Regions from separate parts of the Paenibacillus sp. FW126-R14 genome, predicted to be linked through region 1. Evidence: predicted binding sites of a transcription regulator. Region 1 holds the regulator's gene; each other region holds the start of a gene.

Evidence for each region. Region 1 encodes Rex, which represses fermentation and respiration genes when NADH is low (regulators of the CRP and FNR family bind a similar motif). Its sites were predicted from a motif close to TTGTGAAATATTTCACAA; they were not measured.
Region 2: a site for Rex is predicted at 2,186-2,203, ahead of AC3WRW_RS17305 (nitrate/nitrite transporter). Genes of this name have one in related genera too.
Region 3: a site for Rex is predicted at 1,535-1,552, ahead of AC3WRW_RS15885 (helical membrane plugin domain-containing protein). Genes of this name have one in related genera too.
Region 4: a site for Rex is predicted at 2,361-2,378, ahead of AC3WRW_RS18710 (cytochrome ubiquinol oxidase subunit I). Genes of this name have one in related genera too.

What each region holds. Positions count from the first base shown of each region.
Region 1 is NZ_JBYTBS010000001.1:293,973-297,669, reverse strand. It holds gene AC3WRW_RS01135 (DUF47 domain-containing protein) at 1-394, shown strand, start outside; gene AC3WRW_RS01130 (inorganic phosphate transporter) at 459-1,460, shown strand; gene AC3WRW_RS01125 (redox-sensing transcriptional repressor Rex) at 1,529-2,149, opposite strand; gene dinG (ATP-dependent DNA helicase DinG) at 2,146-3,697, opposite strand, start outside.
Region 2 is NZ_JBYTBS010000025.1:81,132-84,828, reverse strand. It holds gene nirB (nitrite reductase large subunit NirB) at 1-901, opposite strand, end outside; gene AC3WRW_RS17305 (nitrate/nitrite transporter) at 928-2,169, opposite strand; gene AC3WRW_RS17300 (ANTAR domain-containing response regulator) at 2,631-3,281, shown strand; gene AC3WRW_RS17295 (anthranilate phosphoribosyltransferase) at 3,278-3,697, shown strand, end outside.
Region 3 is NZ_JBYTBS010000022.1:67,464-71,160, forward strand. It holds gene AC3WRW_RS15880 (Na+/H+ antiporter) at 1-1,301, opposite strand, end outside; gene AC3WRW_RS15885 (helical membrane plugin domain-containing protein) at 1,632-2,063, shown strand; gene AC3WRW_RS15890 (NAD(P)/FAD-dependent oxidoreductase) at 2,085-3,266, shown strand; gene AC3WRW_RS15895 (CBS domain-containing protein) at 3,332-3,697, opposite strand, start outside.
Region 4 is NZ_JBYTBS010000029.1:71,058-74,754, reverse strand. It holds gene AC3WRW_RS18715 (cytochrome d ubiquinol oxidase subunit II) at 1-833, opposite strand, end outside; gene AC3WRW_RS18710 (cytochrome ubiquinol oxidase subunit I) at 830-2,179, opposite strand; gene AC3WRW_RS18705 (ArsR/SmtB family transcription factor) at 2,548-2,925, shown strand; gene AC3WRW_RS18700 (BlaI/MecI/CopY family transcriptional regulator) at 2,941-3,393, shown strand; gene AC3WRW_RS18695 (M56 family metallopeptidase) at 3,371-3,697, shown strand, end outside.

The sequences.
Region 1 (3,697 bases):
CATCATGATTCTTGCCTCCAAAGTGGATGATGTCACGGATGGAATCGAAGCCACCATTGCCCGTTTTGACTATTTAAACGTCTCCCACACAGATACGTACATGAGAGAATTCTCGGCTGTCATTGTCGATTCGTGCCAACATATGCTGGACGCGTTCAAACTGCTCGCGAAGAAAAAATATATGCAAATTCCCGAGCACACCGTTGCAATTAACTCCCTCGAAAATGATGGCGACCGCTTGATGCGCGAAGGAATCCGCCAAATTTTCATCACTCGCAAAGACCCCTACGAGGACTTCAAACTGAAAGAAATCTACGAGCGCTTGGAAGAAACAACAGACGCTTGCGAAGACGTAGCCAATATCCTAGACAGCGTTGTACTTCGTTATTCATAGGGCTGTGCGGTTCATGCGCACGAGAAAGATTGTTTTTTGAGTGGAAAGCTCTTAGGAGGAAATCATGTTAACTTATTTGATCATAATTGTTGTACTAGCCTTGCTCTTTGATTTCATTAATGGATTTCACGATACAGCCAATGCCATTGCGACTTCGATTTCTACGCGCGCTCTTAGCCCGCGGGTAGCCATTGCGATGGCAGCCACTCTTAATTTTGTCGGGGCGATGGTGTCCTCGAAAGTTGCCAAAACCGTGGGAGGTAGCATTGCCAACCCGGCTAAAATTGAGAACGGCGTTGAAATCGTGATCGCCGCCCTGCTGGCAGCCATTATTTGGAACTTGCTAACATGGTATCTGGCCATTCCTTCTTCCTCCTCTCATACACTGCTCGGCGCTCTCGCCGGTGCGGTTATCGCCGGAGCCGGCGTGAACGCAGTGAACTGGAGCGGCTTCACGCAAATCATTATCATTTTGATTCTGTCACCGATCATTGCTTTCGCACTCGGTTACGTCATTATGTTTTTGATCAAGTACATCGTCATTTGGTCAGGAAATAAATCGAGATCGAAGCTTAACCGCGTTTTCAGAACATTGCAGATCATCTCTGCCGGACTGCTTTCTTACTCGCACGGCGGTAATGACGCACAGAAAGCAATGGGAATTATCGTGTTTGGTCTGGTAGCAGCCGGTGTGCAAACGGATCTGAACGTGCCGCTTTGGGTAAAAATTTCCGCTGCCTTGGCAATGGGACTTGGAACCTCGATCGGCGGATGGAAAATCATTAAAACCGTTTCCGGAAAAATCGTAAAAATCGAACCGATTAACGGTTTCGCATCCGATCTGACATCGTCGCTCGTCATTCAATTCTCGACTCATATCGGTAAACCTTTATCAACAACGCACGTTATCTCCTCCTCGATTATCGGGACAGGCAGTGTCATGCGCTTCCATGAAGTACAATGGGGTACCGTAAGCCGCATGCTGATTACTTGGGTCATTACGATTCCGATCTCTATCGCGCTTGCATATACGCTATACTTCCTTATCTTCAGACTTATTTTCTAAAAAAGAAAGAGGGTTTTCCCAGTCATTTTCATGACTTGCGGGAAACCCTCTTTGTGCATACATGGGCATTAATCCAAATAATAAGCTAAACTTTGAAGCTCCGTTGTAAAGTCTGCATAGTGTACGCGAACTTCAGACGGAACCTTGATGATGACAGGCGCGAAATTCAGAATAGCCTCAATGCCGCAATCTACGAACTGATTGGCCACATTTTGAGCTTCGTCCGCAGGTACCGTAATGATGCCGATCCGCACGCCCAGCTCCGATAAGACAACTTTCATCCCGCTCATGGGTTGAACCGTCAAATTATTGATGGTCTCTCCCGTTTTACTCGGCATAGCATCAAAAACAGCGACAATCTTCATATCGTTTCGCAAATACGTATTATAATTGCATAACGCGCGGCCAAGATTGCCCGCTCCGACAAGAGCAACTTGAATATGCCGGTCCAACTTCAGAATCTGTCTGATCTTCTCGATCAAATAGGCGATATCATAGCCGATGCCTTTCTTCCCGAACTCCCCGAAATAGGCCAAATCCTTCCGAATCTGCGCAGGATTCAGATCAAGCTTTTGACCCAAATCCTGCGAAGACACCGTTGCGACATTTTTCATAGCAAGCTCATTTAGAAAACGTAGATAAATGGGCAGCCTGCGAACAACAGCCTCCGATATTTTTTGTGATTTCATTTCTGAGCCTCCCCCATCCACTGCTCAATCCTTGGCAGCATTTGTTCCGTTTTCATATGCTCGATTTTGGGCCCGGGCAGCGAATAGAGGAAATGCTTACCGTAGAAGGTTTCAATCACGCGCGTATCGTAAATGATCACAATGCCTTTATCCGAAGCGCGTCGGACTAACCGGCCAAAGCCTTGTTTAAAGCGAATGACCGCCTGCGGCACCGAAAATTTCATAAACGGGTTTTCGTTGCGTTTTTTAATATTTTCACATTTGGCCTCGACGAGCGGATGATTCGGCGGTTGGAACGGCAAGCGGATAATCGCCAGACAGCTTAGCGCATCACCTGGAATGTCTACCCCTTCCCAGAATGAGCTCGTGCCCAGCAGGACGCACATTTTGTTGTCCTGGAACATGCGGGTCAGCTTGCTGCGGTTGCCGCTGTCTACGCCTTGACCGAGAACCGTGATGCCGTACGGCTTCAAGTAATCCTTCATGCCGGCATAAATCTGCTTAAGCATCCGGTTCGAGGTAAACAAAATGAGCATCCGGCCTTTGGTCACGATGGCCACATCGCTGAGCGACTCTATCAGCGATGCGATGAAGACGGGATCGCCCGCGCCTTTAATCGTAGGGAAATCCCGAGGGATGACCACCAGGGCTTGCTCCCGGTAGTTGAACGGAGAAGGCAGCTGGACCGTTTTGAGCTTGCCGCTCTCTTCGTCCTCCGGGATAACCAGCCCCAATTGATCAGCGGAATACTGGAACGATTTGTTCACGGACAAAGTCGCTGAGGTCATGATGATGCTGTCTTTGGTCTCGAAGAAATGCTGCTGAAGCAAGCCGCTCACATCGGTTGGTACCGAGATGAGCTGCAGCGATTTCGCTTTGGCGTAGGTCCCCGCTTCCATCCAGTACACATAGCCTTCATCCGCCCTCATCATAAAGAAGTGCAGCGCATCCCGATGCTCATAGAGCTCTTTCACCGTTCCGTTAAGGTCCGTCACTAAACCTTGAACGCCAAAAACCTCCTGATGCTCCTTCACATCGCTCAATAACTTATCCAGCGTGCGAAGCAGGTCATTGGCATTCAAATAAATATTCTCTTCCATCGTCAACAGCTCATGCCAATTGGAAGGCAAAGTTTCCGGCTTCATACGTAAAACATAAGTGGAATTCTCCGTTTGCGACGGATCGCTTTTGGAAGAAAGCAGCTCATAAAGCGATTCGCTTAACCGTTCCCAGTCCTCTTTCATCTGCACGATTTTGGGAAAGAGGCCGTCAATCGTATGGCTCCAAGCCGCTGCGCGTTCCTGCTGCTCATCCGCTTTCTGCAGCCGAAACCGCAGCATCGGCAGTTGACCGCTCCGATTATCTTTATAGAGCCAAGTTAGCGAGTGGTACATCGCCGATGAATGCAGCTCAATCCCCAAATGTTTGGAGGCTACTTCCTCAAAATGATGCGCCTCATCGATGACAAGGTGTTTGTAAGCCGGCAGAAGGCGGTTCTCCGCTTTCATATCCGTGAACAAGAGAGAATGGTTCGTAATGACCACATCA
Region 2 (3,697 bases), on a different contig from region 1:
CTAACACAGCACCTTGTTCATAGAGCGGCGCCACTAGGCCATATGCAATGCCACGGTGCATTGCGCATTCCCCAACCGCATACACATTGGGAACACTTGTTTGTAAGTAATCATTGACGATAATGCCGGGATTGCACTCCAGGCCTGAACTTTTGGCAAGCGCTACATTCGGGCGAATGCCTACCGCCATGACGATCAGATCGGCTTCCGCCACTGTGCCGTCTTTGAATTTCAAACCGGTAACTCGTTTATGACCGATGATTTCTGCGGATTGCTTCTCCAGTAAGAAGTTAATCCCTTGCTCTTCCAGAGCTGCTTGCAGCATTTTAGACGCTGTGTAATCCAATTGACGCTCCATGATCGCGTCGCCGATATGCACAACATCCACATTCATTCCTAAGTTCAAGAAGCCTCTCGCCGCTTCCAATCCGAGCAAGCCGCCGCCGATGACGATTGCTTTTTTATATTTTTTTGCCGATTCAATCATGATTTCACAATCGCGGATGGTCCGGTAGGCCATAACCCCCTCTTTATCTGCGCCAGGCAGCGGAATCATAAAAGGATTGGACCCTGTTGCCAAAATCAATTTATCGTAGGAAACCGTTACTCCTTTATCGCTTGTTACGGTTTGAGCCGCCGTATCGATTTCCGTTACCGTTTGGTTGGTATAGAGCGTAATCTTATTGTTTGCGTACCATTCATAAGGATGGATGACGATATCCTCGACTTTGGAATCTCCCGAAAGTACGTAGGATAGCAAAATCCGGTTATAATTCGGATGAGGCTCTGTGCCAAAAATAATTACTTCATATTTATCAGGAGCAAGTTTCAGCAAGTGTTCAACCGCATTAACACCCGCCATCCCGTTTCCGACTAAAACCAGCTTTTCTTTTTGCGTCATAGTCTCATCTTCCTCTCTACATGTAGCTACGCATGAACACTGTCCATACCCGTCGGGGTCATTTTCACTTTGCCGCCCTCGCCAATCCAGCTGCGCTTCCACTCCCTCTGGACAATCGCGATCAAGATGATGCAGCATGCCGCAATCGCACTCAAAATGAGAAAGCCCGGCGAGAAAGAACCTGTCGCTAACTTCACATTCCCCAAAATTTTAGGCAAAAAATAACCGCCCAGTCCGCCTGCTGCGCCAACAATTCCAGTTACAACGCCGATTTCCGCTTTAAACCGCTGCGGCACCAACTGGAACACCGAACCATTGCCCATGCCAAAAGCCATCATGGCCACAAATAACAAGACCGTTGTCACAGGCAGTGCCGGAAGCGTAGAAATTCCCGCCATCATCAAGACGACAACCCCATATAGCCCCATCAGCATCCGAATGCCGCCGACTTTATCGGCCAGCCAACCGCCTACCGGACGGAAGAAGCTTCCGCCTATCACGCACAGGGTTGTAAAATCGGCTGCGCGAACCGGCGAGAGACCGTACTGCGTATTGAAGAAAATGGTTAAATAGGTCGACATCCCGACGAAACCGCCAAACGTTACGCTATATAAAATACAGAACAACCAAGAGTCCTTTTGTTTCAAAACTTTGCCGTATTCGGCAATTGTTTTGGGCGCCGGTTTATTCGGGCTGTCTTTGGCCAATAGACTGAAGATAACCAAAGTCGCGGCAATCGGAATCATCGCAATACCGAAAACAACGTGCCAATCGCCATAATGCTGGGCCAGCCGGTTAGCAAAGAGCGTTGCGAAGATCGTTCCGCTGTTCCCCGCTCCGGCGATTCCCATCGCGAGGCCCTGATACTGCGGCGGATACCAAGAGCTTGCAAGCGGTAGTGCGGCGGCAAAGCTTGCACCGGCAATACCGAGCATCAACGCCACGAAGTACATATCGCCCATGGTGTCGGCAAACTGCCATCCCCAGAATAAAGGAACCAAGGTTAGCGACAATCCGATTTGTCCGGTAAGCTTAGGACCGATCTTATCGGTCAGAACGCCAAGCACAAGCCGCAGCACCGCTCCGCCTAAAGTAGGCAGGGCAACAAGGTTCGCTTTTTCGGCGGCATTTAGCTGGAAATCATTAGCCAGAATGACCGCCAGCGGTCCTAGCAGCACCCAAACCATGAAGCTCATGTCAAAATACAAAAATGAACTGAACAATGACCCTTTGTGTCCGACTTGCAAAAAACTTTTCCGATCAACCATGATCTTTCCTCTCCCTTTGTGAGGCTTTTCGCCTTCTTTTTTTTCCTGCCCAAACTTGCATTAGCGTCTATACTACCATGGAAAAAGGCCGACAAACATACCCATTCCTGCATTGGGATGTTATCGGCCTCTTCGCCACTGCTGCCACATCTTCGTGAACAGCATGTTAAATACGACTAAGTAAACGTAAAAAGCCTATCCGGTTACGAATTTGTAAGAGGATAGGCGCCATTGCCTTCGTTTGTGGCACATCATTGTGCCGATTTCTAGTTTGATTATAGTACGGCTTCGAGTTCGTGTCAATAAAAATGACACAAAATATTTTCGAGCGACTGTCCCCCCTACTATATCGACAAAAAACATATGCATATGCTATAGTTGTGCCGTATAATCATTCATCCAACCAAGAAACCTCACATAAAGTTGCCATAAGGTAAAAGCTTAACGATGGAGGTATACCCATGTTGCAATCATTTTTACTGATCGATGAGTTAAAGCAAATTCGCTCAGCTGCTACCTCCTCGTCATCTGCAAGTGAGATGAGCTATTCAAATCGTGCCCCCGGACCTTTTCCTGACGAGGTGTTGAAAGATTTGGGCTTTCGCATCTATGCGGCATCTACGGTTAAAGAAATTTCCTTTCTCATTCCTAAGGCCGATGCTGTATTATTAAGTGTAAACCCGGGCCAAGTGGAGACATGGCGCACGCGTGTGCTGGCTCAGCGCAGCCTCCCCCTCTTTTGGTGGTGCGATATGCACACTTTTCCTTCTAACGAGTGCAAAATAGATGCAGGTATAGATGGTTTAATCGGTTCAACGATGAGTCCGCTTGACATTCACTGCGCGCTGCTTCTGGGCGTGAATCACTATTTCAGGCGCACAGAGTGGCAGCAGGAACGCGAGCAGCTCCTCTCCAAGCTGGAGGAACGCAAATGGGTCGATCAAGCCAAGCGGATCTTATGCGAGATTAAAGGCATTTCCGAAGCGGAAGCCTACGATTTTTTGCGAAAACAAGCCATGAATGAGCGCAAACGCATGGCAGATGTCGCTACCTCCATCGTCAAGGTGTATCAAATACTACAAGATCAGAATCAAGGAGGCCGGAAACGATGATATCTTTACTAAAAGAAGTTGGCCGCGGCAAACGCGGTGCGAGAGATCTTTCGTATGAAGAGGCTTCCCAAGCAGCCGAGCTCATACTGACAGGCGGCGCTACACAGGCTCAAATGGGAGCGTTTCTAGTAGCCGAACGAATCAAAATGGAATCGCCGGATGAGATTAAAGCCTTCATCGACGCGCTGCGTAAACGCACCGTTTCTTATCCGGTTCCCGGCAGCATGGACTGCGCCGGACCTTACGACGGACGCTCGCGTACGTTCATCGCGACTTTGCCGACCGCCTTCGTGCTTGCGGCTTGCGGTCTTCCAACTGCGCTGCACGGCAGCCCGAGCATGCCTCCCAAATGGGGCATCACGTTGACGGACGTGCTGGATGCTCTTGGCGTGCCCGCGCTCACGACATCGCGCGAA
Region 3 (3,697 bases), on a different contig from region 1:
ACCTCAATCTGCCACTCGCGCTCCAAACGCTCTCTCTCGGCATCCCCTGCTGTATTTTTCTTCTTAGCAAGGAGCGGAAGGACGATGCTCGCGGTAAGCAGCGATAACAGAATCACGGATGCTGCAAGAAAAATAATAAGATCTCTTTGCGGAAAGGGATCGCCAGTTTGCAAAAAGAGCGGAATGGAGAACGCACCCGCCAGCGTAACTGCTCCACGAACGCCGGATATGGTCGTAAGCATCAGAATGCGCATGCTTGGCACCGCCTGATTCTGATTCCCGAACAAGCGCCCTCCTCTGGTGAAAATGAACGTCCACCCAAAACGCAGTATCAAGAGCAGAGCATAGATGAGTATCGCGTATCCGATGACTTTGAAATTATCGAAATTCGGATCACTGAGGATCGTTCGAGACACACCTGGGATTTGCAGACCAAGTAGGACAAAAACCAATCCATTTAACACAAACAAAATGACGGACCATGTTGCGTTGGAGACGTTCCGCAGATTCGGCATCGTAAACGCAATGCGCTCGTTCTCAATGGCATGCACCAGACCTCCCGCAACAGCGGCCAAAATACCCGATAGCCCAAGCTCCTCCGCAATCAGAAAGAGCAGAAACGGCGTCAAGATTTGCAAAAGCATATGCATCGTCTCATCCTCAAGACCTGCCCGGCGCAGCAGATGGCGAATGACGATAATGAGAAAAGCTACGATGGCTCCGACCAGCAACCCGCCAATGGAAATGACAAGAAAGCTGAGACTTGCTTTCGGCAACGAAAAAACACCCGTGACTGCCGCGGCAATGGCGAACTTGAACGCGACAAGACCTGATGCGTCGTTCATTAAAGCTTCCCCTTCGAGCAGACGCTTCAAGCTTTTAGGCAAATGAATGCGCCCGGCTAAGGCGCTTACCGCTACGGCATCCGTCGGAGACAGGATGGCCGCCAACCCGAAAGCTGCTGCTAGCGGGATGGAAGGAATCAGCCAGTGGGTCACATACCCCACGACGCATACGGTGATGAAAACAAGACCGACAGCTAACAGCAGAATCGGAGCACGCAGTCTCCATAGCTCGTCACGCGGCGTATGCTTGCCATCGTTATACAACAGCGGGGCAATGAACAGAATGAAGAACAATTCCGGTTCCAGGTGCAGGTGAACACCTAACGGTACGATCACCAGAATTGCTCCTAAAGCAATCTGGATTAGTGGTACGGGTATGAACGGAACATAGCGGTTCACGACATTGGACACGCCAATCAGAACCAGCAGCATGAGAATGATAATAAAAACGTTCAAACGGTAACGCTCCTTCCCCATTACGATAAATTGCGACAAATTGCTTTTAGTATTTCAATATTTTTCTAAAGAATCCTTCCCGGAAACCCTCCTTCCCGACAGAAGTATTTTCCCCAATTTTACGAATGTTCACGAATTTGAAATATTTTCAAATATAATTTTGCTGGCAAACGGTGTAAAATATCTAAATACGGTTTAAATCCAATTGTGTCGATGTTGATTGGCATTTTCATTTGTGAAAAATGTTACAACCATTTGGGAAACATCTGTTTCACCCGTACACATTGTGACAGTACCCGATTTTTTTTCAACGCAAAGGAGGATTTTCACATGTCACAAACATCTGCTCTTCAAGAAGTAGCTGCTACGGCCGCTGCGGAACCAAAATCGTTAGACGTACTTGACCAATTGCTGAAGCCTGAGGTGCAACAATCTCTGACTGTACTGGTCGACAACCTGCCTAAATTGGCGGAAATGGTTACTGTGCTAACCAAAGCGTATGATTTTGCACAAAGCGTAGCAACGGACAAAGTATTGATTAACGATTTTGCCCAAGGTATTGGCGAATTTGTTAAGCCTGTGCAAGAGAAAGCGAAAGACATTGCGTCCGCGGCTATTGAAGCCGGTGAGCGCTCCCAGGCTGAAGCAGGATCAACAATCGGTCTCTTCGGTATACTAAAAATGCTGAAAGATCCTGAAGTGCAGAAAACTCTTCGTTTTGCACAAGCATTCTTGAACGTACTATCTGAACGTAAAAATTAATACGGACTAGGGATGATAACGATGGCTAAACAAATACTTATTCTTGGCGGCGGTTACGGCGGCCTTTTGACCGCACTGACAGCTCGTAAACATTTGACGGCTTCAGAAGCAAACATAACAATCATCAACCGCTTTCCAACACATCAAATTATTACGGAACTGCACCGTCTTGCCGGCGGCACGATTAAAGAGCAAGCTGTTGCGCTTCCACTGCAAAAACTGCTTGGCGACAAACATGTCAATATCGTTGTAGATACGATTAAAGAAATTAAACCAAATGATAAGCAAGTCGTTACAAGCAGCGGCGCTGTACATACTTACGATGCACTTGTCGTTGCTCTAGGTAGCGAAACGAACTACTTCGGCATTCCAGGGCTGGAAGAGAACAGCATGGTGCTTAAATCCGCTGCGGATGCTAACCGTATTCGTGAGCATGTTGAAGCTCGTCTGGATGCTTATAAAGCTTCCGGCAACAAAGCTGATGCAACCATCGTCGTTGGCGGTGGCGGTCTGACTGGCGTTGAGCTTGTTGGCGAGTTCGCGGATAAACTGCCGGAAGTTTGCCGCAGCAAAGGCATCGATTTCAGCGATATCTCCATCTATTGCGTGGAAGCTGGCCCAGCCATTCTTCCTGTATTCCCTAAAGTGCTGATCGAGCGCGCGGTAACCAGCCTTGAAAAACGCGGCGTTACGTTCCTAACTGGCGTAGCAATTACGGAAGCGACTAAAAACACGGTTTCCCTGAAAAGCGGACAAACCATCGAGTCGAATACGATCATTTGGACTGGCGGCGTGAAAGGCAACCCGGTTGTCGGCAGCTGTGGAATCGCAGAAGACCGCGGCCGTGCTACTGTCACATCGACGCTTCAATCCACTTCCCACGCGGATGTCTTCCTGGCAGGCGACTGCGCGGTAGTGTTCCCTGAAGGCAGTGAAAGACCGTACCCTCCTACTGCTCAACTTGCTTGGCAGATGGGTGAAACGGTTGGTTACAATCTCTCCGTTCTCATCAAGGGTGGCGCTATGGACAAATTCACCCCTGTATTCTCCGGAACGCTTGGAAGCTTAGGCCGTAAAGACGGAATCGGCACAATTGGCGGAAACAGCACGCAGTTGAAAGGCTTGCCTGCTTCCCTGATGAAAGAAGCGAGCAATGTTCGCTACTTGTCCCATATTCACGGTTTGTTCGCTCTTGCTTACTAAGCATTAAAAAAAGGATGTCCCTTAGCCTCTTCCGGCTATTCGGCATCCTTTTATTTCGTTTCCTATTATAAAAAAGACTGGAAAGAATGGCGAATAACGTCCCCCCTGCTGATAATGCCCGCTAATACGCCGCGGTGCAGGACAGGCAGTTTTTTTATTCGTTTTTTACCCAATATGGCAGCAATTTGCTCGATATCCTCTTCGGCGTCGACAGCAATCACTTTCTTTTGGGCGATTTTCATGACATTCATCGGGAGCAGATTTTGAACTCTTTCGTGGAATTCTTCGCTGTCTCCTTTGATCACAGCCGTGTAAATATAAGAACCGAAGACATGGTCATCATGCTTGCCGATATAGCGCATAATATCTCCATCGCTAATGTAAGCGGTTACCTCATTCCGATCGTTAACGACGGGAAGCCCGCTGATTCG
Region 4 (3,697 bases), on a different contig from region 1:
TTCCCATAGCCAAAAAAAGCAAAAGCAAATTGCAAAAGCACGAAGATGAACGATAAACCAAGCTTCATTTGCTTCCAAAGCAGATAAACGGCAACCAAGAAGCATAGAAATGATGCTCCAAACATCCATCCTAGGGAGAGCATGTTGCTATAATGTTCTGGATTTTGCTGATTAATCGTGAAAAAGACTAGAAAACTTGCAAGAATCGTTGGTCCACTCCAGAAAAGCGCATAGCCGCGTAAAATCTTAAATGCGGGTTTATCTTTTGCCCTGTATGCATAATACGAAAGGAACATGGCGGAAATGTAAAGAACACTGACCAGTGACAATAATAGGACTGACCAAGTGTAGGGATTGCCGAGGAGCCTTTGCCAGTTAAGCTGAATCAATCCATTTTGTTCAATAATGACGCCACCTTCGGAGATGGTAAGTACTGTCGAAAGCGTTGCAGGGATAAGCAAGCCTGTTGCTCCATAAATGAGCATATACATTTTGTTATCCTTGGAACCGTAGTTGCTGAAGGCATAGTAGGCTCCTCTTATGGCAAGCAAGATGATGGCCATACTCCCTGGTATAAGCAGCGCTGTCCCATAATAACGTGCTGTCTCTGGAAAAAATCCAACCATTCCGATGTAGAAAAAAACCAAGAAAACATTCGTTACTTCCCAGACAGGAGAAAGATATCTTTCAATAATATGATGAATGATATGCTGTTTCTTTGTAATTACCGAATAATAGCTGAAAAACCCTGCCCCAAAATCGATGGAGGCCACAATTAAATACCCGTATAAAAAGATCCATAAAACCGTTATCCCAATGAGTTCAAGGCTCATTTCTTGATCCTCCCTCCGACAATCCCGAGTGCTGTCAATTCGTCTGCAACATCGTTTTTTCTAAAGAGCTTGGATAACACTTTGACCGCTGTAAGTGCTAATACGAGATAAAGTAAACAAAAAAGTAGCAGCATGGTATCCACGTGTTGAGATGTAGTAGCGGCATCTGCCACTTTCAGATACCCTCGTAAAATCCATGGCTGACGACCCACTTCCGCATAAAACCACCCGCATTGAATACCAAGCATGGAAAGAGGTCCGCAAATCACGATAAAAGCGAGAAGCCATCTTGGGTAAGGCTTAAGTGATTTTTTTCGTGCATACCATAGATGCAAAATCGCAACTACAATCGCGAACATCCCAATAGCGACCATAGCATCAAAAAAATAATGAACATATAAGGGTGGACGAAGATCAGGTGGGACTTCATTAAGGCCTTTTACTTCCGACCCGGGAGTTCCCCCCGCTAAAATACTAAGTGCATATGGAATTTTCAAAGCATATTTAATTTCATTATTATCAGTCAGAACACCACCTAAAATGAGCGGCGCATTTGCTGTCGTTTCAAAATGCCACTCTGCTGCTGCGAGTTTTTCAGGTTGATTTTTAGCTAGAAATTTGGCTGATAAATCACCGATAAGGGCTGTAGCAATGGCGAAAACAAGACCGGCGGTTATGGTCAATTTTAAAGCCTTCTTGGCGTATGAGACGTCTCCCTTTTTCCTGAGAAGGGAATAGGCTGCAATAGCTGCCAAAATAAATGCGCTGGTCATGTAAGCAGAGGAGAGCACATGTGCAACTTTGGTCGGCATAGAAGGATTAAACATAGCTAGTATAGGCTGCACATTAGTAATTACCCCATCTTTCAGTGAGAATCCTTGAGGGGTGTTCATAAATGCATTTACTGTAGTAATAAAGAAAGCTGAAGCTGAGGAGCCGATTACGACAGGAACGAGTAATAAGAGATGGTGCATTGGTTTTAAACGTTCCCATGTATACAGGTAAATGCCCAGGAATATAGCTTCAATGAAAAAGGCAAAGGTTTCTAAGAACAAGGGAAGCGCAATAGCTTGTCCGGCAATTTCCATAAACGCAGGCCATAAGAGACTGAGTTGAAGGCCGATTGCTGTACCGGTAACTACGCCAATAGCTACGGTGATAACGAATCCTCGAGCCCATCTTCGTGCCAACAACGTATAGTAAGGATCTTTGCGCTTAATGCCGGCTAGCTCAGCCAACATAATCATGACAGGAACACCAACGCCGATTGTTGCGAAAATGATATGAAACGCCAACGTGGTCTCGGTAAGCAACCGGCTATAAAATACGGGATCGTAGGTAGGCACAGTGGTTCATCACCTTTCAATTTTTAATGATTAAAGGAATTTGCGAATAAATGAGACTAACATGACTAACGCTACACTGAACATAAGGTACATCAGTCGCCTTTCATGTTTTCGGAATGGATCCAAGTCGTATCACCTACTGATTAATTTATTCGGATATGGAAATAGTGTAATTTAAGACTTGTGATTTTTTTCACGTTATCTGTGAATTCTGATTGAACAAAGTATTACAACTTTAAAAACGGAAAATTGAACATTGTGAAATAATTTTGTATATTATTTGAACCTTCCTTAGAGCAGAAAAATAAACGGATTTCTGTTATAATGAAAAGTAAATCGTAAGTTTTATCATCAGAAAGCGAGAAGGTATGATGGAAGAGATCTTATCAAAAACCACACAAGATCAATGTGACGACGCTTGTCATGGAACTTCAGATATTGACGTGTTGAAAGAACAACTGATAACAGACCAAATTGTCGGTGGATTAGCTGAGGTGTTTAAAGCACTTGGGGATCCCACAAGACTAAAAATTATTCACACTTTGCTAAATAAAGAGTTATGTGTTCATGATATCGTACAAGTATTAGGAATGGGCCAATCCGCGATTTCTCATCAATTAAGATATTTACGCAATTTGCGAATCGTCAAACGGCGTAAAGTTGGTAAGACCGTATATTACTCCCTGGATGATGAGCATATTGAGCAGATTTTTGTGCAAATGCTTCAACATGTGAAGCACAGCTAAAGGGGAATTAGCTATATGAAAAAAATGAGTTATCGTATACAAGAAGAGGGATTGAACCGATTTTTGGGCTCACTTGAGACTTTGATTATGGAATTAATGTGGGATTCTGGCGATTGGGTAAATGTTCAGCAGCTTCGGGAAAGCTTGAAATCAGAGCATGACTACTCGGTAACGACAATCATGACCGTATTAAACCGATTATCTGAAAAAGGCATCTTGGTGAAGCAAGCTTTAGGGCGAGGGCGTAATAAACTCGCTCAATTTAAGGTTGCAGCTTCCAGGGAAGATTTTATTGTGGAACAAACCAGAAATGTTACAGAAGGGCTCATCAAGGATTTTGGGGAGGTCGTCGCTGCCCATCTGATCGATGTTATGGAAGAAATAGACCCTGACCTTCTGAAGAAAGTGGAACATATGCTTCAAGAGGCTAAGATGAGGAACAGTGATGAAAACAATAAATCAAGCTAATCTTGCATTCGCTGTATATGTATTCATTACATCGGCTTTATTTATCTTATTGATGTATGCGCTATATCATCAACTGATGGATATTAGCTGGATACCCAGTATTACACATATGATGTTGGGTTTCTGGCACGATTTCCGTTTCAGACACTCCGTTGGGGAGTCGTTGTTAACTATCGTTTTCTTATATACGGTCGTAACACTGCTTTTCTTTGTAATAAAGGATATGTATCACCATCTTAGATGGAATGCGTTTATCAAGCAGCAAACAGAACGAACTCTCACTTTAAAATTGAACCGGAAGTAC